DNA from 4 places in the Serinibacter salmoneus genome. Region 2 is predicted to be linked to each of the others. Evidence: predicted binding sites of a transcription regulator. Region 2 holds the regulator's gene; each other region holds the start of a gene.

Region 1 (5,109 bases), 580 kb from region 2:
TCCACCACCTGACCCGGCTCACCGACCCCGAGATCGACGACCTCCATCCCGGCGCCGGGCCGGGCGCGGGCGGGATCCAGGTGCTCACCGGGGGAGCGGACGCCGCCGTCCTGCTGACCCGGGTGCGCCGCGGGCGCACCGAACTCGTCCTGGCGCAGGGCGCTGCCGCGGGCGCGGACCTGCGGGTGCTGCACACCGGCAGTGTGGTGGGCGCCCACGCCCTGCCCGACGGCCGCGTGGTGGCCGGCGTGGTGCTCCCCGAGAGCCCCGGGGAGGTGGTGCTGCTCGACTCCGCCGATGCGGGCGGAACGCCGCGCGTGTGGTCGCTCGGCGACCTGGCCGCTGCGCTGCGCGAGGCGCGCGGCGTGCGGATCAGCACCGAGCTGACCGCGCAGGCCCCCGACGGCTACCCGGTGCACGGCTGGCTCGCAACGCCCGATCCGCAGCGGGTCGGTGCCGGTCCCCACCCCGTGCTCCTGATGATCCACGGCGGCCCGTACGCCGCCTACGAGGACGTGTTCTTCGACGAGGTGCAGGCCTACACCCAGGCGGGCTACGCCGTCGTGTACGGCAACCCGCGGGGCGGTGCCGGGTACGGTGCCGATCACGGCCGCGCGATCCAGGGCCGGTGGGGGACCGTGGACGCGCAGGACGTGCTCGCCCTGCTCGACCACGCCCTGGCGACCCACCCCGAGCTGGACGCCGCACGCACCGGGGTGCTCGGCGGCTCCTACGGGGGTTACCTCACGGCGTGGCTGACCACCCGTACGGACCGGTTCGTCGCCGCGGTGGTGGAGCGCGGCTTCCTGGACCCGATCAGCTTCGCCGGGTCCAGCGACATCGGCTGGGTGTTCGGCCACCAGAACCTCGGGGAGGACCCCGAGCGCCTGGCCGCGCAGAGCCCGATGGCGCACCTCTCCCGCGTGGTCACCCCCACGCTGGTGATCCACTCCGAGCAGGACTGGCGCTGCCCCGTGGAGCAGGGTCAGCGCTGGTACGTGGGGTTGCGCCGCCAGGGCGTACCGACCGAACTGCTGCTCTTCCCCGGTGAGGGGCACGAGCTCTCCCGCTCCGGACGGCCCCGGCACCGACGCGAACGCTTCGAGGCGATCCTGGAGTGGTTCGGGCGCTACCTGCCCCTCGAGGCCTGACCGCGAGACGACGCCGCTCGCTCGCAGTCCCACGCCGAATCCGTACCGCCCGCGGCGAGACCGTGTCCCCGGGGCACGGGCTCGCCGCCGCAGGCACGTCGTCGCTGGGTGGCAGGCGCCGCGTGGGTGGGCGCGGGGTGGTGAGCGCTCAGGCGGCCCGGCGCAACCGCGCCAGGAACGGCAGCCGCTCCAGCGGCAGGAACGCCGCCCAGCAGATCACCGTGGGCAGGAAGTGAATGCCGATCGCGGCGAACGTCATCGCGTGGAAGGCCACGAACACGGCCACCGCGAGGTAGAGCCAGCGGCCGCGCAGCCACAGCACGATCGGGGAGAGGAACTCCAGGATCAGCAGCGCCCACTGCCCGAGGATCAGCAGCCACGGGTAGTTCAGGGTCCAGGTCACCAGGGCCGAGCCGCGGCGCATGATCGCCCACACGAACACCGCGGAGTTCGCCCACCCGGCCGGGGTGCCCGCGCGCAGCGTCTTCAGCACCGCACTGCCCACGTAGGTCGCGACCACGCCCAGCTGCACACAGCGCAACGCCCACCCGGCCGCCTGGGAGGCATCGCCGTCGCGCAGCGTGGCCGCACCCACGGTCGGCAGCACGGTGACGGCCACCATGAGCGCGAGGTGGTCGTGGCTGACGTAGCCGTAGCCCTGAGAGTTGAGCATCCACACCCAGAAGGCCGCGGCGACCACCCAGCCGGTGGTGCGCTGCCAGCGGCCCCACAGGGTCGTGGCGATGCCGGCCGCGCAGCCGAGCAGGATCACCCAGAGCAGCGCGGTGCCGACCTGCGGACCGAAGGGTGGCAGGTGGACGGCGCGCGCGAGCCAGGTGGGCTGGTACAGATCCGGCACGTACCCGTGGGGGATGACGCTGGCGCGCACCCACGTGACGTCCAGCACGAGGAAGGCGTAGATCAGGATGCGGAAGGCCGCCACCCGCGCGAGCGGCACCTCGGGCGCCAGCCACCCGGCCACCGCGCCGGCCGCGCGTCGGGGCCAGGGGCGCCTCGCCGTCGTGCCGCCCGTGGCTGCGGTGCCCCCCTCAGGATTGGTGTGCGCGCTCACGGCTGAACCTCCCAGGTGGCCAGCGTGAGGATCTCCGGCTCACCCACGGCCTCGCCGTCCTGCAACTGCGTCACCGAGCGGCGTAGGTAGAGCACCTCCGGTTGAGCGCGTTCGGGGCGGAGCCGGGCGTGGGCGTCCGCGATCGCCTGGAGCAGCGAGGGATCGTCCATGAACCGGCCGAGCTGGCCCTCGATCTCGCCGCGCGCCACGCCGGTGGAGGCGTGGTTGAGGCCGAGGGTGCGGATCTCGCTCTCGCCCTCGAACTGCGCCTCGAGGTAGACCGATCGCACGGTGCCGTTGAGGTCCTTCGGCGCGCCGTACTGCGACAGGGAGCCGAGCGGGAAGTAGTCGTCGGTGTCCACGAGCTGGCCCGCGGTCAGCACCCCGAGGGCCGCCGCGGTGGCCAGGAGGCGCCAGGCCAGGCCCCAGCGGGTCAGTCGGCGCGAGGTCGGTCGGGAGGTCACCACGCCACGGTAGGCGATGGGTGCCCGCGCGCGGGGCACCGCTGCTTGCACTCTCGTGGTGAGAGTGCCAATAATGGCGTTAGCACTCTCGCGGTGAGAGTGACAGAACCACCGGAGCCGATGAGGCGTCGCGGGGTACGGGACCAGACCGTGCTCGGCGCCGTCGTCCGTCGCGGGCATCGAGCCGGTGACACGCCCGAACACGGAGGATCGTCAGCCACATGGCCAAGATCATTGCCTTTGACGAGGAGGCCCGCCGCGGCATGGAGCGAGGCCTGAACCGCCTCGCCGACGCCGTCAAGGTCACCCTCGGCCCGAAGGGCCGCAACGTCGTCCTGGAGAAGAAGTGGGGCGCCCCCACGATCACCAACGACGGCGTCTCGATCGCCAAGGAGATCGAGCTCGAGGAGCCGTTCGAGAAGATCGGCGCCGAGCTCGTCAAGGAGGTCGCCAAGAAGACCGACGACGTCGCGGGTGACGGTACGACCACCGCCACCGTGCTGGCCCAGGCGCTCGTGCGCGAGGGTCTGCGCAACGTCGCCGCCGGCGCCAACCCGATCGCGCTGAAGCGCGGCATCGACGTCGCCGTGGAGAAGGTCACCGAGGCGCTGCGCACGCAGGCCAAGGAGATCGAGACCAAGGACGAGATCGCCGCCACCGCCGCCATCTCCGCCAACGACCCGGCCATCGGCGAGCTCATCGCCGAGGCCATCGACAAGGTCGGCAAGGAGGGCGTCATCACGGTCGAGGAGTCCAACGCCCTCGGCCTGGAGCTCGAGCTCACCGAGGGTATGCGCTTCGACAAGGGCTACCTCTCGGCGTACTTCGTCACCGACCAGGAGCGCCAGGAGGCCGTCCTGGAGGACGCCTACGTGCTGCTGGTGGAGTCGAAGATCTCCACGGTCAAGGACCTGCTGCCGCTGCTGGAGAAGGTCATCCAGTCCGGCAAGCCGCTCGTGATCATCGCCGAGGACGTCGAGTCCGAGGCGCTGGCCACCCTCGTGGTCAACAAGATCCGCAACATCTTCCGCTCCGTGGCCGTCAAGGCTCCCGGCTTCGGTGACCGCCGCAAGGCGATGCTGCAGGACATGGCCATCCTCACCGGTGGTCAGGTCATCTCCGAGACCGTGGGTCTCACCCTGGAGAACGCCGACCTGTCCGTGCTGGGCACGGCCCGCAAGGTCGTCGTCACCAAGGACGAGACCACCATCGTCGAGGGCGGCGGCGACGCCGAGATGCTCGAGGGCCGCGTGCAGCAGATCCGCGCGGAGATCGAGAACTCCGACTCCGACTACGACCGCGAGAAGCTCCAGGAGCGCCTCGCCAAGCTCGCCGGCGGCGTGGCCGTCATCAAGGCGGGTGCGGCCACCGAGGTGGAGCTCAAGGAGCGCAAGCACCGCATCGAGGACGCCGTGCGCAACGCCAAGGCGGCCGTCGAGGAGGGCATCGTCGCCGGTGGTGGCGTCGCCCTCATCCAGGCCGGCAAGGTTGCCTTCGCCGAGCTGGACCTCAAGGGTGACGAGGCCACGGGCGCCACGATCGTGCAGCTCGCGATCGACGCCCCGCTCAAGCAGATCGCGATCAACGCCGGTCTCGAGGGCGGCGTCGTGGCCGAGAAGGTCCGTCACCTGCCCGCCGGTCAGGGCCTCAACGCCGCCACCGGCGAGTACGAGGACCTGCTGGCCGCCGGTGTGAACGACCCGGTGAAGGTGACCCGTTCCGCGCTGCAGAACGCCGCCTCCATCGCCGGTCTGTTCCTGACCACCGAGGCCGTCGTCGCCGACAAGCCCGAGCCCCCGGCTCCGGCTCCCGCCGGCGGCGGCGACGAGATGGGCGGCATGGGCTTCTGAGGCTGAGCCGACCACCTCGCGCCTCGCGCGCGCAGTGAGTCAGCGGGCGGTCACCCCCTCGGGGGTGGCCGCCCGTTTCGCGTGCCCCGTGCGCCGAGCGATGGGTTGCGCAGGGTTCGCTCGCGCGCGGGCGGCGCAAGGGCACGTTCGGCGGGAGCTGGGTGCGCCGAGCGATGGGTTGCGCAGGGTTCGCTCGCGCGCGGGCGGCGCAAGGGCACGTTCGGCGGGAGAGTCCGGTCAGTCCGAGGTGAGGCGGGTGATCTCGTCGGCGATGTTGCGGCGCGCGGCGTCCTCCCAGCGCGCCCGTCCGGCCGGCGTGTGGAACAGGTCCCCGGCGAGCAGATCCCGCAGGATCGCCGCGCGGCCCGCGCGGAAGTCCGCCTCCGGGACGTCCGCGTACTCGCCACGGATGGCGGCGGCGTAGTCCGCGTAGCGCGTGGGGGAGGACCCCAGCACGCTGAGGTCCGCGTCGCTGAGGATCGCCGCCGCCTGGTCCCCCGGGCTCGGGCGGTGGTCCGCGGTCATCGTCACGAGGGCCGCCACCGCCTCGCCCTCGCGTGCGGGTCGGGTCC
Region 2 (5,109 bases):
TCGTCGCCCCAGACCTTCTCCACGAGCTCGGCGTCGTGCTTGCCCTCCACCCAGATCCGGGACGCGCGGGCCACGCGCGCCCTCGCCCCGTGGACGGCGACGGAGCCGGACGCCGTCCGGGACGGCCGGGCGGGTGCGGACTTCGGTCGCGGCCGCACGAGCCGCACCGGCTTGCCCTCGATCCAGAACCCCGGGCCCAGCGGGAAGGAGCGTCGCGCCCCGCGGCGGTCCTCGAGCACCACCACGTGCCCACCGTTGGTCTTCTCCACGGTGATCACCTCGCCCACGTACCCCGAGGTGACGTCCTCCACCACCAGGCCGGGCGCGGCCTCGACGTCGCGGGTCACGGCGCGTGAGCCGGTGCGCACCCGGGGATCCTCGTGTGGGCTCGTGCTGGCGAGGACATCTCGTCCGTACAGATCGGGCATGCTGGCAGCGTAGGAAGTCGATCGCGTGGGGGCGGTGCGCGACGCGCCCGAAGGGGTGAGGCGAGGGAGCGCGTAGAATTGGCACTCACCCATCGAGAGTGCTGGCCGCCGGAGGTGATTCCATGAGTACGGACCGTCGACTCGACGTGCTGCGGGCCATCGTGTCCGATTACGTCGCGACCCGCGAGCCCGTGGGTTCGCGCAGCCTCGTGGAGCGTCACAACCTCGGGGTCTCCCCGGCCACGATCCGCAACGACATGGCCGCCCTCGAGGACGCCGGCTACATCGCGCAGCCGCACACCTCGGCCGGCCGCATCCCCACCGACACCGGGTACCGACTGTTCGTGGACCATCTGGCCTCGATCAAGCCACTGACCGCGCCCGAGCGGCGCGCGATCGAGTCGTTCCTGGAGCAGTCGGTGGACCTGGACGACGCCGTGAACCGGACGGTCCGGCTGTTGGCCCAGCTCACCCATCAGGTCGCGGTGGTCCAGTACCCCTCCCTGCGTCGCTCCGCGCTGCGGCATGTGGAGCTCGTGCCGCTCGGGGGCGAGCGGCTGCTCGTGGTCATGATCACGGACTCGGGACGGGTCGAGCAGCGCATGGTCGCGGCCCCCGCCACGCCCGGCCCCTCACCCGTCCTCGACGAGGTGACGGTCGCGGACCTGCGCGCCCGCCTGAACGTGGCCGCCGCCGGCCTGCGCATGCCCACCCTGCGCGCGGCGCTGACCCGGGTGGCCCACCAGGTGGAGCCCTCCCTGGTCCCGGTCGTCGACGCCGTCGCCGATGTCATCTCCGAGACGCTGATGGAGGAGGTGGAGGATCGGATCGTCATGGCGGGTACGGCGAACCTCGCGCGCTCCGGTGTCGACTTCGCACAGACGATCTCCCCGGTCCTCGAGGCGATCGAGGAGCAGGTCGTGATCATGCGGCTGCTCGCCGAGATGGCGGCCGATGGCAGTGACGACGACCTCCAGGTCGCGGTTCGCATCGGGGCCGAGACCAAGCACGAGGGCCTCGCGGAGACCTCCGTGGTCGCCTCGCCCTACGGCGGCGAGACCTCCTCCGACGCCCTGGCCTTCCTCGGGGTGCTCGGACCCACCCGTATGGACTATCCCGGAGCCATGGCGGCGGTGCGCGCCGTGGCGCGGTACCTCTCCCACGTGGTGAACTCGTGAGAGCTCCCACCCACGGCGCATCAACCCGACGGCAAGGAAACACACCTACGTGACTGACTACTACCAGAGCCTCGGCGTCTCCCGCGACGCCTCGACCGAGGAGATCAAGCGCGCCTACCGCAAGTTGGCGCGCAAGTACCACCCCGATGTGATGGGCGACGAGGGCGCGGAGAAGTTCAAGGAGATCTCCGTGGCCCACGACGTCCTCAGCGACCCCGCCAAGCGTCAGCGCTACGACTCCGGCGGCATGGACGGCGGTGCGGGTGGCGCGGGTGCGGGCTTCGCCTTCAGCGACATCTTCGAGTCGTTCTTCGGTGCTGCAGCGGGCGGCGGCGGGGGCCGCGGCCCCATCCCGCGCGCCCGGCGCGGGCAGGATGCCCTGGTGCCGATCGAACTGACCCTGGAGGAGGAGGCGTTCGGCGCGCACAAGGAGATCCCGGTCGACACCGCTGTGGTCTGCTCCACCTGCCACGGATCGTGTGCGCGCCCGGGGACCAGTCCCAAGCCGTGCACCGTGTGCGGTGGCCGCGGTTCGGTGCAGCGCGTGGCCCGCTCGTTCCTGGGCAACGTCATGACACAGCAGCGTTGCGACGCCTGCCAGGGTTTCGGCTCCACGATTCCCGAGCCGTGCCCGGAGTGCTCCGGTGAGGGCCGGGTGCGGACCCGCCGCACGATCGACGTGGACGTGCCCGCCGGGGTCGAGGACGGCACCCGCATCAAGCTGGTGGCGCAGGGCGAGGTCGGCCCGGGCGGCGGGCCCGCCGGCGACCTGTACGTGGAGATCCACGAGAAGCGGCACCCGATCTTCACCCGCCGCGGTGACGACCTGCACTGCACCTCCGCGCTGCCGATGACCGCCGCAGCGCTCGGCACCACGGTGACCCTGGACACCCTGGACGGCCCCCAGGAGGTGGACATCGCCCCGGGCACGCAGGGCGACGCCGTCATCACCCTGCGCGGTAAGGGCATGGGCAGACTGCGCGGCCACGGGCGAGGTGACCTGCACATCCACCTCGACATCACGGTGCCCACCAATTTGGACGAACGCCAGACCGAACTGCTGCACGAACTCGCGCAGTTGCGCGGCGAGGAACGGCCCGAGGCCAGGGTGGCTCCCGTGGGCGCCGGGATGTTCTCCCGGTTGCGCGACAAGTTCGCGGGGCGTTAGTGGCACAGGATCCGAGCTCCGGCGGCATCCCCCGGGCGGAGGCGACGCGAGTCGTCCAACTCGGCGAGGACCTGGACATGCGCGCATTCGTCGGGCCGCGCGATGAGGTGATGCGCGCCGTCGAACGCGGCTTCCCCACCCTCGAGGTCCACCTGCGCGGCAGCACGGTGACCCTGGCCGGCCCCGACGGCGAGGCCGACCTGGCTGCGAACCTCATGGCCGAACTCGCGGCCGTGGCGCGCTCCGGGCAGCCGCTCACGGCGGACGCCGTGGACCGCGCCATCGGCATGCTCCGGGACGCGGGCACGGTGACGCCCTCGCGCGTGCTGACCACCAACATCCTCTCCTCCAGGGGTCGCACCATCCGCCCCAAGACGGTGGGGCAGAAGGACTACGTCGACGCCATCGACCGCTCCACCGTGACGTTCGGTATCGGCCCGGCCGGAACCGGGAAGACCTACCTCGCGATGGCCAAGGCGGTGCAGGCGCTCCAGGCCAAGCAGGTCTCCCGGATCCTGCTGACCCGGCCGGCGGTGGAGGCGGGTGAACGGCTCGGCTTCCTCCCCGGCACGCTGACCGACAAGATCGACCCGTACCTGCGCCCGCTGTACGACGCGCTGCACGACATGCTCGACCCGGACTCCATCCCCCGGTTGATGGCCTCGGGCACGATCGAGGTCGCCCCCCTGGCCTACATGCGTGGACGCACCCTGAACGACGCGTTCATCGTGCTGGACGAGGCGCAGAACACCTCCCCGGAGCAGATGAAGATGTTCCTCACCCGGCTCGGGTTCGGCTCCACGATGGTGGTGACCGGAGACGTGACGCAGGTGGACCTGCCGGGAGGTACCGCCTCCGGACTGCGGGTCGTGACCGACATCCTCGCCGACGTCGACGACATCGCGTTCTGCCGCTTGACCTCCGCCGACGTGGTCCGTCACCGGCTCGTCGGTGAGATCATCGACGCCTATGCCCGCTGGGACTCCAGCACCAGCGAGGAGAACGGCCCCGGGTCCCGCGCCCGCGGCCGGGACGCCCGGTACGGCAACGAGAGGCGGCGCCAGGTCTGATGAGCATCGAGGTGAGCAACGAGACCACCTACGAGGTAGACGAGAGTGAGTTCGCCGACCTTGCGCGCTACGTGCTGGACGCGATGCACGTGCACCCGCAGGCCGAACTGGCGATCCTGTTCATCGACCCCGAGGCCATGACCGAACTGCACGTGCGGTGGATGGACCTCCCGGGCCCCACCGATGTGATGTCCTTCCCGATGGACGAGTTGCGCCCCGGCACCCCCACCCAGAGCAGCGAGGAGGGCATCCTCGGTGACATCGTGGTCTGCCCCGAGGTCGCCACCGCTCAGGCTCGCGAGGCCGGTCACTCCGCCACCGAGGAGATGCTGCTGCTGGTCACCCACGGCATCCTGCACCTGCTCGGGTTCGACCACGCCGAGGAGGAGGAACGCGAGGAGATGTTCGCCCTGCAGCGCACGCTCCTGCTGACCTTCCTCGCGAACCGATGAGGACCCGTGATGTCTGAGCTCACCTTCGCCACGCCCCGTGACCCGGAGTCCTACCGGGCGGGCTTCGCCTGCATCGTGGGCCGCCCCAACGCCGGCAAGTCCACGCTGATGAACGCCCTCGTGGGCACGAAGGTGGCGATCACCTCCGGGCGCCCGCAGACCACCCGCCACACCATCCGCGGCATCGTGCACCGCGAGGACGCTCAGCTGGTGCTCGTGGACACCCCCGGGTTGCACCGCCCGCGCACCCTGCTCGGCCAGCGGCTCAACGACCTGGTGGAGGGCACCCTCGCCGAGGTCGATGTCATCGCGTTCTGCCTGCCCGCGGACCAGAAGGTCGGCCCGGGCGATGAGTTCATCGCCCGCCGCCTCGCGGGCGTGCGCACGCCCGTCGTCGCGCTCGTCACCAAGGCCCAGACCGTGCCGCAGGCCGACCTGGTGAACCAGCTCATCGCCGTCGAACGCCTCGGGGAGGTGCTCGGCGGCTTCGCCGACATCGTCCCGGTCAGTTCCCTGGAGGAGTACCAGGTGGACGTGGTGGAGCAGGTGCTGTGCTCCCACCTGCCGGTCTCCCCGCCGCTGTACCCGCAGGGGGAACTCACCGATGAACCCGAGCAGGTGATGGTGGCCGAACTCGTGCGCGAGGCCGCGCTCGAGGGCGTGCGCGACGAGCTCCCGCACTCCCTGGCGGTCGTGGTCGAGGAGATCACCGAGCGGGAGGGCCGCACCCCGCAGCAGGGCGACCTGCTGGACGTGCACGTCACGATCTTCGTAGAGCGCGACTCCCAGAAGGCGATCGTGATCGGCAAGGGC
Region 3 (5,109 bases), 1.1 Mb from region 2:
ACCGACCCCACGCCGGCGCCCGCGCCCTCTCGGTGGCCCGCACCGGCACGCTGGCCTTCCTCATCCCGGACCTGACGAACACCGTCTACTCCACGATCCTGCGGGGAGCGATCCGCCGCGCGAGTGAACTCAGCTACGTCGTGCTGATCGCCGAGGATGCGGCGGAGTCCCCCGCCGGCGCCAACGAGTACGCCGACCTGGTGAGCACCGGGCGCGTGGACGGGCTCCTGGTCGGATCGGCGCGGCCCGACTCCCCCCTGCTGGCCAGCCTCGCGGGCGACTCGCGCTCCATCGCTCATGTCTTCGTCAACCGCGAGGTCCCCGGGTCGGGGCGCAATGTGGGGCTCGACATCGCCGGCGCCGCAGCCTTGGTGGTGGACTACCTGCACGCCCAGGGCCACACCGAGATCGGCCTCGTCTCCGGCCCGCTGGAGCTCCAACCCGCCCGCTCACGCATCGCGGGCTTCCAGGCCCGCATGGAGGCGCTCGGCCTGGACGGCAGCCGGGTCCGCACCGGACCGTTCAACGAGACCGGGGGCCACGGGGCCGCCACGGAACTCCTGGGCGCGCACCCGGAACTGACCGCCGTGTTCGGCTCCACCTTCGGCCAGTCGCTCGGCTGCCTGAAGGCGGTCACGCGCCTCGGCCTGAGCGTGCCAGGGGACGTCTCGGTCATCGGCTACGACGACCTCCCCGCCGCGGACTTCCTCATTCCCAGCCTCACGACCGTGGCGATGCCCCTGGACCAGCTCGGGGTCGCCGCCGTCGACGCCCTCGTGGCGCAGATCGAGGGTGCGGACCCGGCCGACGTCACCGTCACGGGCGGGAGTCACGTCGTCGAGCGCAACTCCGTCGGGCCGGCGCGCGCCCGGGCCTGACGGCGCCCCGATTCCGCCACACCCTCACTCCCCGTTCCGGCCCTCCAGGCGCGAGCACGGGCCACCTCCGCGCGCGCCCACACACTGCCGTTCGCCTTGAGTGAACTCCGCTCAACTTTGGCTGGCACTCTCGGTTGCGGAGTGCTAAAACAGTGGTGTACCGCCGACGGGAAACCCCGCCGACCAACCACACCGGGTCCGATGAGGACCCCGACACCGGAGGTGAGAAGGACATGGCCAACCGCTACGACCCCTTCCAGGAGCTGGACCGCCTCTTCGGCCAGATGGTCTCCTCGCAGCGCGCATCCGCGCAGATGCCGATGGACCTCTACCGCAGCGGCGACCACTACGTGCTGCGCACCGACCTGCCGGGCGCTGACCCCGGCTCGATCGACGTGAACGTCGAGGACCGCACCCTGACGATCCGCGCCGAGCGCAGCGCCGCCGAGGACAACGACGTGCAGTGGCTCGCCAAGGAGCGCCCGGTCGGCACCTACGCCCGGCAGCTCACCGTGGGCCGCGGCCTCGCGCTGGACAAGATCGAGGCGACCTACGCCGACGGCGTCCTCACGCTGACCATCCCGGTCGCCGAGGAGGCCAAGCCGCGCCGCATCGAGGTGCAGCACAGCGCGCAGAACGCGCAGCTGACCGACGCGGCGAGCTGAACGCGCAGCAGCGCCGCATCGCACAACAGCGAGGGCGCGGTGGGCCAGGTGCCCGCCGCGCCCTCGCTGCGTGTGCCGCCGCACTGTCCTCGCTGCCTGCGCCGCCGCGAGATGGTCCGAAGCCCGCGAGCGACGACGCCCGGCGGACCATCTCGCGGGCATCGTCGTCGCTCGCGGGCCGGAGGCGGCGGAATGAAGTGGACGACGGCGCGGTTGTCACCTACAGTGAAGGCTTCGTCCGCGACTTCGACGTCGCGACGAGATCGGCGGCGTAAGCCGCCAATCGCAGGGCCACCGGCCCCGCGAGGGCCACGAGGCCCCACCCGACCGTTCGGCCGACGCGGTGAGAACCCCCGCGGCCCCGGCACGCACCGCAGGTCTGGCAGCACTCATCACGCGCCGACCGCGAGCGAGTCGATCCCGGCGATCGGGCCGCACAGCACAAGGAGCAGGACCCATGACCACCATTCACCCCGATCTGACCACCACCCGCCCCGGCACCCTGGCGGGCGAGATCACGCTGGCAGCCGAGGCCGCGGCCCACGGCGTGCGCACCATGCTCGCGGAGCGCCGCGAACCCCGCCGGCCCCAGCCGCTCGCCTTCCTGGACGACGGCCGTCGCGTCTTCCTCATCGTCGACGCGGGCCGCGGCCGCCCGGTCGACCAGCCCCGCTCCTGGGGCATCGAGGTCACCCGTGACGGCGACCTCGTGGGCGACGGCGGAACCCACCTGGCCTTCCGCAGCACCCAGCCCCCGACGGCGCGCGCCGCCGAGCGCGCCACGCGCTTCCTCCTGGAGGGCTGAGACCGAGCCCGGCACCCCCGCTCGGGGGCGCCGGACCCCGGCAGCACGAGACGGCCCCCGGACCGCACACGCGGTCCGGGGGCCGTCTCGTCCCGGGCGGGAGGGGCCACCCCGGGACGCCTCATCTCACGCTGTCGCGCCGGGGTCGGCGGCGCCGGTCTCCTCGCGGGTCTCACTGGTGCGGGCCTGGACCTCGCTGGTCGCGTAGCCGAGGATCGACTCGGACTCGCTCTGCAGCGTGGTGGTGTCGATCAGGTCGGAGGCGCCGGCGGTCAGGACGTCGACCCAGGAGTCGACGGTCTCCTCCAGGAGCCCGGAGTCGTAGAGCTCCGCCTGCAGATCGGCGAGCGCCTCCTCGTACAGGGCGGCGAACTCCTCGTTCTCCAGGAAGCGGGTGGTGAGCTGGTTGTTCCCGCTCTGGGCGCCACCGCCGAAGCCACCGCCAGCGGCGTCGCCGGGCACACCACCCGGTGCGCCGCCCGGCCTCGCCGGCAGCTCACCCTCGGCCACACCCTCCGGCAGTTCACCCTCGGCCACACCCTCCGGCAGTTCACCCTCGGCCACACCCTCCGGCAACTCACCGGCGGCGCCGGGAGCAGCGCCGCGGCCACCGGGCACGCCGCCCCTCTCGCCGGGTGCGCCGCCCATCTCACCGGGCTGGCCGCCGCCGTTCTGCACCCCGAAGGCGAGGTTGTGGTCCCACGCCACCACGGTCATCTGACCGGAGGCGGGGTCGTAGTAGAGGTAGGAGTTGTTCCCCGGGCCGTCGATGTCATCGAAGTTGTCGATGAGGTCCTCCAGCGCGAGGTAGCGCGCGAAGGAATCGACGTCGAGCACCTCGGGGAGCTGCTCGGCGAACTCCTCGTCGGTGGTGTTGTTGACCACGTCCAGGAAGTCCACCAGCGGTTGGTAGTCCTCCTCGCCCTCCTCCAGGTCGAAGGCTTCGGTGTAGAGGTCGCCGTCCTCCCCCAACCAGGAGTAGTCGTACCCGCTCTCGGCCTTGTACAGGATGCCGTCGGAGGAGGGCAGCAGACCCGCCTCGGCGTTGCGCTCCAGCCAGGAGTCGTTGGGCACCGCGACCGTCAGCCGCAGGTCCTCCTCGCTCCCATTGATCGAGAACCGGGTGGCGCTGGACTCCTCGGTGGCCAGGCCCGCGTAGCTGAGCATCTCCAGGGCCACCGCCTCGTTCAGGGAGCTCTCGGTGTTGTTGGAACGCACCACGATGTCGGTGACGCCCTCGATGCTCTGGTCATCCACGTACTTGTCAGTCCGGATCCGCCACGGCAGGTCAGTGATCGGGGTGTCCAGCGTCACGCCCTGCAGGCTGGAGTTGCCCTTGAGCTTGATGCCCACGCTCTCGTAGGTCACGCCGTCGATCACCACATCGGCCTCGAGCCACTCCTTCTCGCCGGTGTCGAGGTAGGTCTGGATCATGGCCTCGACCTCGGCCTCGTCCACCAGGATCTCGATGGAGTGGACGGTGGAGGAGTCGAAGAACGATCCGTCGTCGGCCGCGAGGCTGACGCTGGTGACGCTCGTGGTGCCCGAGGCGGTGGTGGAACCGGTGGCCGCCGTGGAGCAGCCCGCCAGGACGAGGGCGATGGCTGCCGCAGTTGCGCTGATCGTGGTGAGGGAGGCTCGCTTCTTCATGGGGGTAGACAACCAGGCCGATATGGGACGGTTCTGGGGCGGCGCTGGGGGCTTCCTGGGAGTCGGGGGGGCGGCAGGACCTGTCAGGCTGGGTCCATGACCCTGCGCCTGGACCGTCACGTGAGCACCGCCCCCGCCGGCTCCCGCCGCCCCGGGCACGAGACCAACGTCCTCGTGGTGGGCGACGCACAGGAGTGCCTGGTGGTGGATCCCGGCCACCCGGACGAGGCCCTGCTGCCCCTGATCGACGGCCGCGACGTCGTCGCGATCCTTCTCACCCACGGTCACTGGGATCACGTGGGCGGTGCGCCGTGGCTGGCGGGGGAGACCGGCGCCCCGGTGCTGCTGCACCCCGCTGACCTGCCGCTGTGGCGGGAGACCCACGCCCAGGCCGTGCCCGACGGCGAGGCGAGCGATGGTCTGCGGCTCGCCGTGGGCTCCGGGGTACTCCAGGTGCGTCACACCCCCGGCCACACGCCCGGCTCGAGCATCCTCGTCGCGACCGATCTGGGACTCGCCCTAACGGGCGACACCCTGTTCCGGGGCGGCCCGGGCGCCACCCGTTGGGAGTACTCCAGCTTCCCCACGATCCTGGAGTCGATCGCCGCGACGATCCTCACCCTGCCGCCCACGACCGTGCTGGTGCCGGGGCACGGGCCGGACACCAGCGTGGCCGCGGAGGCGGGTGCGCTGGAGGAGTGGCGGGCGCGCGGCTGGTAGGGCGCGTCAGATCCGCCGCCGAATCAGGGCGCGCTAGTCGCCGAGCAGGTCCTCGATGAGCGCCTCGGCGTCGTCCAACGCGGAGAGTTCCACCACGGCCAACGGGTGGGCGTCCTCGTCCTCGGGAAGGTGCACGGTCGCGAGGTCCACCTCGGCGAGCACCTCCTCGGCCACGTCCACGCCCGCCGCGAGATCGCCGTCGACGTCCCCCACGCTCTCCAGGTCCACATCGGCGCGGACCACGCGCGGCAGCTGCGCGAGCGCCGCCTCGAGTTCCATCGGGCCGTCGCTGGCCTTGAGGTAGGCGAGCTCACCAGCGTCGTCCAGGCCGGAGAGGAACACCTGCCACACCCCCGCGGTGTCCTCCCCCTCCGCGAGCGCCTCGCGCACG
Region 4 (5,109 bases), 1.1 Mb from region 2:
CGTGCTCGCGGACGATCTCCAGCATCGCGGCAGTGACCGCGACCTCCGGCTCGTGCCCGGGCACATCGGATCGCTCCGCATCCGCGAGGATGCCGAACGCCGGCTCCACCCGGCTCAGGTACGTCTCGAGAAGACCTCGGCGCCCGACCGAGGCCCGCAGTACCGTGACCAACCGGTCATGACCCGAATCGATCGCCGCCGCCGCGAGCGAGAGCGCATCGAGATCCTCCACGAGCGCGTCCGGCACCGGCGCGGACTGTTGCGCCATGCGTGCGGCATCGCCCAGTGCGACACCGCGCTCCGTCAGCGCTCGCATCGTCTCCAGTCGTGCCAGGTCCTCCTGCGAGTACCGGCGATGAGAACCGGCGGCGCGCCCCGATGGTCCCAGGCCGTAGCGCCGATCCCACGTACGCAGCGTCGAGGCGGCCACGCCCAGTCGCGCGGCGACCGCGGCCACCGTCAGGTGCGCCTCGACCGCGGCCCGCTCACCGCCGTTGGATGTTCCCCCATCCCGCTGGCTTGACATCGGTTCCCCCTTACCTCGGTCATGCAGCCACACGACGAGTCTGCCAGGAGGACGGCCCCGGGTGCGGAAGAAGTTTTGCGTGCAGTCACACCGCCTCAGACCGCAGCGAACGACCCCGAGGCCGCCCACGAACCACATACCCGCGCACAACGTCGTCCCAGGTCAAGAGCGCAACGACGCTCCACGACCCCGGTCGCGACCAGATGCGCAGGTCCTCATGCGTTCACCTCCGAGCCACCTCCGAGACGCCTAATGCCGCGAACTGGTCACGGACGCCCCTTGAATCGGAATTGAGTCGAATATAAGGTCGTCTCAGCCCGTCAGCCCCCCGACAGGAACGGAAGCCCTCATGGCTGAACTCTCCCGCCTCCCCGGACCCGCGATGCATCACTGGGAATGGCAGTACGAGGGCGCCTGCCGCAAGGCAGAACCGTCGATCTTCTTCCACCCCGAGGGTGAGCGCGGCAGCGCGCGGCGCCGCCGGGACGAGGCAGCAAAGGCAGTGTGCGCACAATGCCCCGTGGTGGCGATGTGCCGCGAGCACGCGCTGTCCGTCCGCGAGCCCTACGGCGTGTGGGGCGGACTGTCCGAGGACGAGCGGGTCGCCATCCTCGACGGCTCGCTGCGCCGGGCCGGCTGAATCGCCCTTCCCGCAACCGGCGCGCGCTCGGGAATCGACGACGGCATTCGCGAGCGCGCCGGTCCTCGATGCCCCTCGACCGGGAATCGCAATGCGGGATTGCGCGTGAGAGGTGCTGACACCGACGACAAACGCCCCGCTCCGGCATGGCCGGAGCGGGGCGTTTGTCGTTGCGCGGGTCAGCGCCCGCCGCGAATCACTTCTCGACGATCGCGAGGATGTCGCGAGCCGAGAGGATGAGGTAGTCCTCACCCGAGTACTTCACCTCGGTGCCGCCGTACTTGGAGTAGATGACGACGTCGCCGACTGCGACGTCCACCGGGACGCGGTTGCCGGAGTCGTCCACGCGACCCGGGCCCACCGCGAGCACCTTGCCCTCCTGGGGCTTCTCCTTGGCGCTGTCCGGGAGCACGAGCCCCGATGCCGTGGTCTGCTCGGCCTCGAGCGTCTGAACGACGATCCGGTCCTCGAGCGGCTTGATGGAGACCGACACGTCGGACCTCCCCTTCCGTATCTGATGGGAACGACAGGTTCAGCACCCTCCCTCGCACGGGTCCGCCGTCGCGGGGGTCGAACCACCACGAGCTCGGGTACTGGGCGAGGACCGCGCCCTCACGGGTGCGACCTCGATCCGCCGCCAGTCTAGGAAGCCGATTAGCACTCGGTCAAGGCGAGTGCCAACGGTCCGCTCCGCACCGAGAATGCGGCAGGATCGTGGGGTGGACCTCGACGCACTCTCCGCCCTGGCCGAACCCGCGGGATGGGCGCTCCTGGCCGAGCTCCCGCCCTACGACGAGAAGCGGAGCCTCGCGCTCGGCTCGGCGCTGCGGGAGGCCGGCTTCGATCCCGCCCTCGTCGCTGCTGCCTTGACCCAGTCCCGGCTGCGAGCCAAGGCGGTCACCAAGTTCGGCGACCTCGCGCGCGACATGCTCTTCACCCCCGACGGCCTGGAGCAGGCCACCCGGCTGAGCCTGGCCGGGAGGCACGCCCACCGCTACGCCCAGGCCGGCGTGCGCACCGTGGCGGACCTCGGCTGCGGCATCGGGGCGGACGCGATGGCGCTGGCCGGCATGGACCTGCGGGTGCTGGCCGTCGAGCGCGATCCCGCCACCGCCCTGGTCGCCGGCGTCAACCTCCGTCAGCTCCCCGAGGCCCGGGTGATCCAAGCCGACGCCCTGGACCCCGCGGCCGTGGACCTGAACGCGGTGGACGGCATCTGGGCCGACCCCGCGCGCCGCACCGGCAAGGGGCGCGTGCACCGCCTTGCCGACCACTCCCCCGACCCCCACACCCTCATGGCGCTGCGCGAACGCGTCCCCGCTCTGGGCATGAAGCTCGGGTCCGCCCTCGCCCACCGGGAGATCCCCGATGACGCCCACGCCCAGTGGATCAGCGTGGACGGCCAGACCCTGGAGGCCGACCTCTGGTTCGGCCCGCTCGCTCCCGAGGGCCCAGGGCGCAGCGCCCTGGTGATCCAGGGCGAGTCGGCCACCAACCTGACCTGGCAGGGCACGGCGAGCTCCGCCGTCGAGCAGGCCCCGGACGGCCCCCTGGCCGGGTATCTCTATGAACCCGACGGCGCGATCATCCGCGCCGGCCTGGTCGCCGAGGTGGCGCGCACCGTGGGTGGGCACCTCATCGACCCGACGATCGCGTACATCACCTCGGCCACCCTCACCCCTACCCCCCTGGCGACGGCGTTCCGCGTGCTGGACTCCATGGGCTTCTCCCTCAAGCGGCTGCGGGCCTACCTGCGCGAGCGCGGCGTGGGGCGCCTGGAGATCAAGAAGCGCGGCAGCGCCCTGGACCCCGCGACGCTCCGTGGACAACTCTCGCTTCGTGGCCCGAACTCCGCCACGATCGTGCTCACACGCATTCGTGGGGCGGCGCAGGTCCTGGTCGTCGAGCGGGTGCCCCACGCCGAGGAGACCTGATGGCCCAGCCTCACCCGCTCACCTTCGCCGAGTCCGCACGCGGCACCATCGGCCTGGAGTGGGAACTCGCCCTGGTGGACGTGGACTCCGGTGACTTGCGCCAGGTGGCCGAGCCGATCATCGAGGCGGTCGCGCCCCCCGGCGGTGGGGAGCACCCCAACATCAAGCAGGAGCTGCTGCTCAACACCGTCGAGGTCGTCTCGGGAATCAACACCACGGTCGACGGCGCCGCCACCGATCTCGATCGGGCGATCGAGGAGATCCGCGGGATCACCGATCCGCTGCGCGTGGAACTGCTGTGCGCGGGCACCCACCCCACGGCGCGGTGGCGGCGGCAGAAGGTCACGAACAAGCAGCGCTACGCCACCCTGATCGACCGCACCCAGTGGTGGGGGCGGCAGATGCTCATCTACGGCGTGCACGTGCACGTCGGCATCGAGGACCCCGCCAAGGTGCTGCCGATCATGCGCGCGCTGCTGACGGTGGTGCCCCACCTGCAGGCCCTCTCGGCGTCCTCGCCGTTCTGGGGCGGGGACGACACCGGCTACGCCTCCAACCGGGCGCTGATCTTCCAGCAGCTTCCCACGGCCGGGCTGCCGTTCCAGTTCGAGACCTGGGGTCAGCTGGAACAGTACGTCGGCGACATGATGCACACCGGCGTGATCGACACCTTCGACGAGGTGCGCTGGGACATCCGCCCCTCGCCCCGGCTGGGGACCATCGAGGTGCGGGTGTGCGACGGCACCACCAACGCGATGGAGCTGCGGGCGCTGGCCGCGATGGTGCACTGCCTCGTGGAGCACTTCTCCCGGATGCTGGACGCGGGCGAGGACCTGCCGACGATGCCGAGCTGGTTCGTGCAGGAGAACAAGTGGCGCTCGGCGCGCTACGGCATGGACGCGATCATCATCACCGACCGCGCCGCGAACGAGGAGCTCGTCACCGACTCCGTGGCGCGGTGGGTGGAGGACCTGCTCCCGATCGCCCGCGACCTGGGGTGCGAGCAGGACCTCGCGAACCTCCGCGTCGTCCTGCGGCTCGGGGCCTCCTACCAGCGTCAGCGCGCCGTGGCGCGCCGCAACGGCGGCGAGCTGGACGCCGTGGTGGGCTCGCTGATCCGGGAGATGCGCGCCGGGCGGCCGCTCCCCAACCCCGCGCGCGGCGCCTGAGCCCCGTTCCCCTCCTTCGCGAGGCAGTTCTGCAGCCACCGCGAGGCAGTTCTGCAGGTCAGTCGCTCAGGATGGCCCGGACCGGCTCGACGCCGTCGAGCACCACGGGCCCGCCCAACAGTGCCTGGTTCGCCTCCCGAACCTGCGCGAACCGCTCCCGGGTCATCACCCAGCGTCGTTGCTCGACGGCCGCGCCCTCCCGCACGAGGCGAGCGGCGCCGTCGGGCACATAGCCCACCCGCGCGGAGACGGCGTTCGAGGCCGGGTTGTCCGCGAACGCACCGGAGCGCACCACCTGCGCGCCGAGCCCGTCGAAGAGCAGCTCGAGCATGAGCGCCCGCATCCGGGTCCCGATCCCGCGCCCCTGGTACTCACGGCCGAGCCACGAACCGGTCTCGACCTCCCCGAGCACCGACCAGTCGGCGCCCGAGGCGCCCTGGATCCCGACGGGGACCCCGGCCACGAGCGCGCCGAGCTCGAGCACCACACGCGAGGGCCCGACGGCGCCGCGCACCTGCCACTGATAGGTCACCACGTTCCGGGCGACCTCGAGGGGCGTCCCGCGGGTCCAGGGCTGGTAGAACGGCATCGCGCCCGGGTCGTGGATGCCGCGCGAGGCGAGGTCGGCGAGGTCGACCATCAGAGCGTCGCCGATCCACCGCAGCTCCAGGTCGCCGGCGCGGGCGCGCAGGCCCGCGGCGGGCCATATCTCGGTGAGGTCCATGTGCCGATGCTGGCACAGGTGGCACCTGCAGAGTTGCCTCGCGGCGCCTGCAGAACCGCCTCGCGGTACCTGCAGAGTTGCCTCGCGGTGCCTGCAGAACCGCCTCGCGGCGCCCG

Evidence for each region. The regulator HrcA, encoded in region 2, represses chaperone genes, less so after heat shock. The targets are predictions, from matches to a motif close to TTNGCACTCGNNNNNNNCGAGTGCNAA.
Region 1: the regulator HrcA is predicted to act here: its motif matches at 2,732-2,758, upstream of groL (chaperonin GroEL).
Region 3: the regulator HrcA is predicted to act here: its motif matches at 1,000-1,026, upstream of ATL40_RS12810 (Hsp20/alpha crystallin family protein).
Region 4: the regulator HrcA is predicted to act here: its motif matches at 1,821-1,847, upstream of groES (co-chaperone GroES).

What each region holds. Positions count from the first base shown of each region.
Region 1 covers NZ_PDJD01000001.1:2,342,855-2,347,963, reverse strand. The annotation lists gene ATL40_RS10485 (alpha/beta hydrolase family protein) at 1-1,151, shown strand, start outside; gene ATL40_RS10480 (hypothetical protein) at 1,300-2,223, opposite strand; gene ATL40_RS10475 (hypothetical protein) at 2,220-2,687, opposite strand; gene groL (chaperonin GroEL) at 2,909-4,537, shown strand; gene ATL40_RS10465 (DUF4031 domain-containing protein) at 4,775-5,109, opposite strand, start outside.
Region 2 covers NZ_PDJD01000001.1:1,758,156-1,763,264, reverse strand. The annotation lists gene ATL40_RS07910 (DUF3097 family protein) at 1-428, opposite strand, end outside; gene hrcA (heat-inducible transcriptional repressor HrcA) at 551-1,606, shown strand; gene dnaJ (molecular chaperone DnaJ) at 1,656-2,774, shown strand; gene ATL40_RS07895 (PhoH family protein) at 2,774-3,844, shown strand; gene ybeY (rRNA maturation RNase YbeY) at 3,844-4,296, shown strand; gene era (GTPase Era) at 4,306-5,109, shown strand, end outside.
Region 3 covers NZ_PDJD01000001.1:2,874,476-2,879,584, forward strand. The annotation lists gene ATL40_RS12805 (LacI family DNA-binding transcriptional regulator) at 1-878, shown strand, start outside; gene ATL40_RS12810 (Hsp20/alpha crystallin family protein) at 1,112-1,543, shown strand; gene ATL40_RS12815 (hypothetical protein) at 2,001-2,348, shown strand; gene ATL40_RS12820 (CotH kinase family protein) at 2,475-3,998, opposite strand; gene ATL40_RS12825 (MBL fold metallo-hydrolase) at 4,095-4,718, shown strand; gene ATL40_RS12830 (DUF6630 family protein) at 4,752-5,109, opposite strand, start outside.
Region 4 covers NZ_PDJD01000001.1:611,525-616,633, reverse strand. The annotation lists gene ATL40_RS15155 (MerR family transcriptional regulator) at 1-526, opposite strand, end outside; gene ATL40_RS02655 (WhiB family transcriptional regulator) at 876-1,166, shown strand; gene groES (co-chaperone GroES) at 1,363-1,659, opposite strand; gene ATL40_RS02645 (class I SAM-dependent methyltransferase) at 1,886-3,100, shown strand; gene ATL40_RS02640 (glutamate--cysteine ligase) at 3,100-4,269, shown strand; gene ATL40_RS02635 (GNAT family N-acetyltransferase) at 4,328-4,993, opposite strand.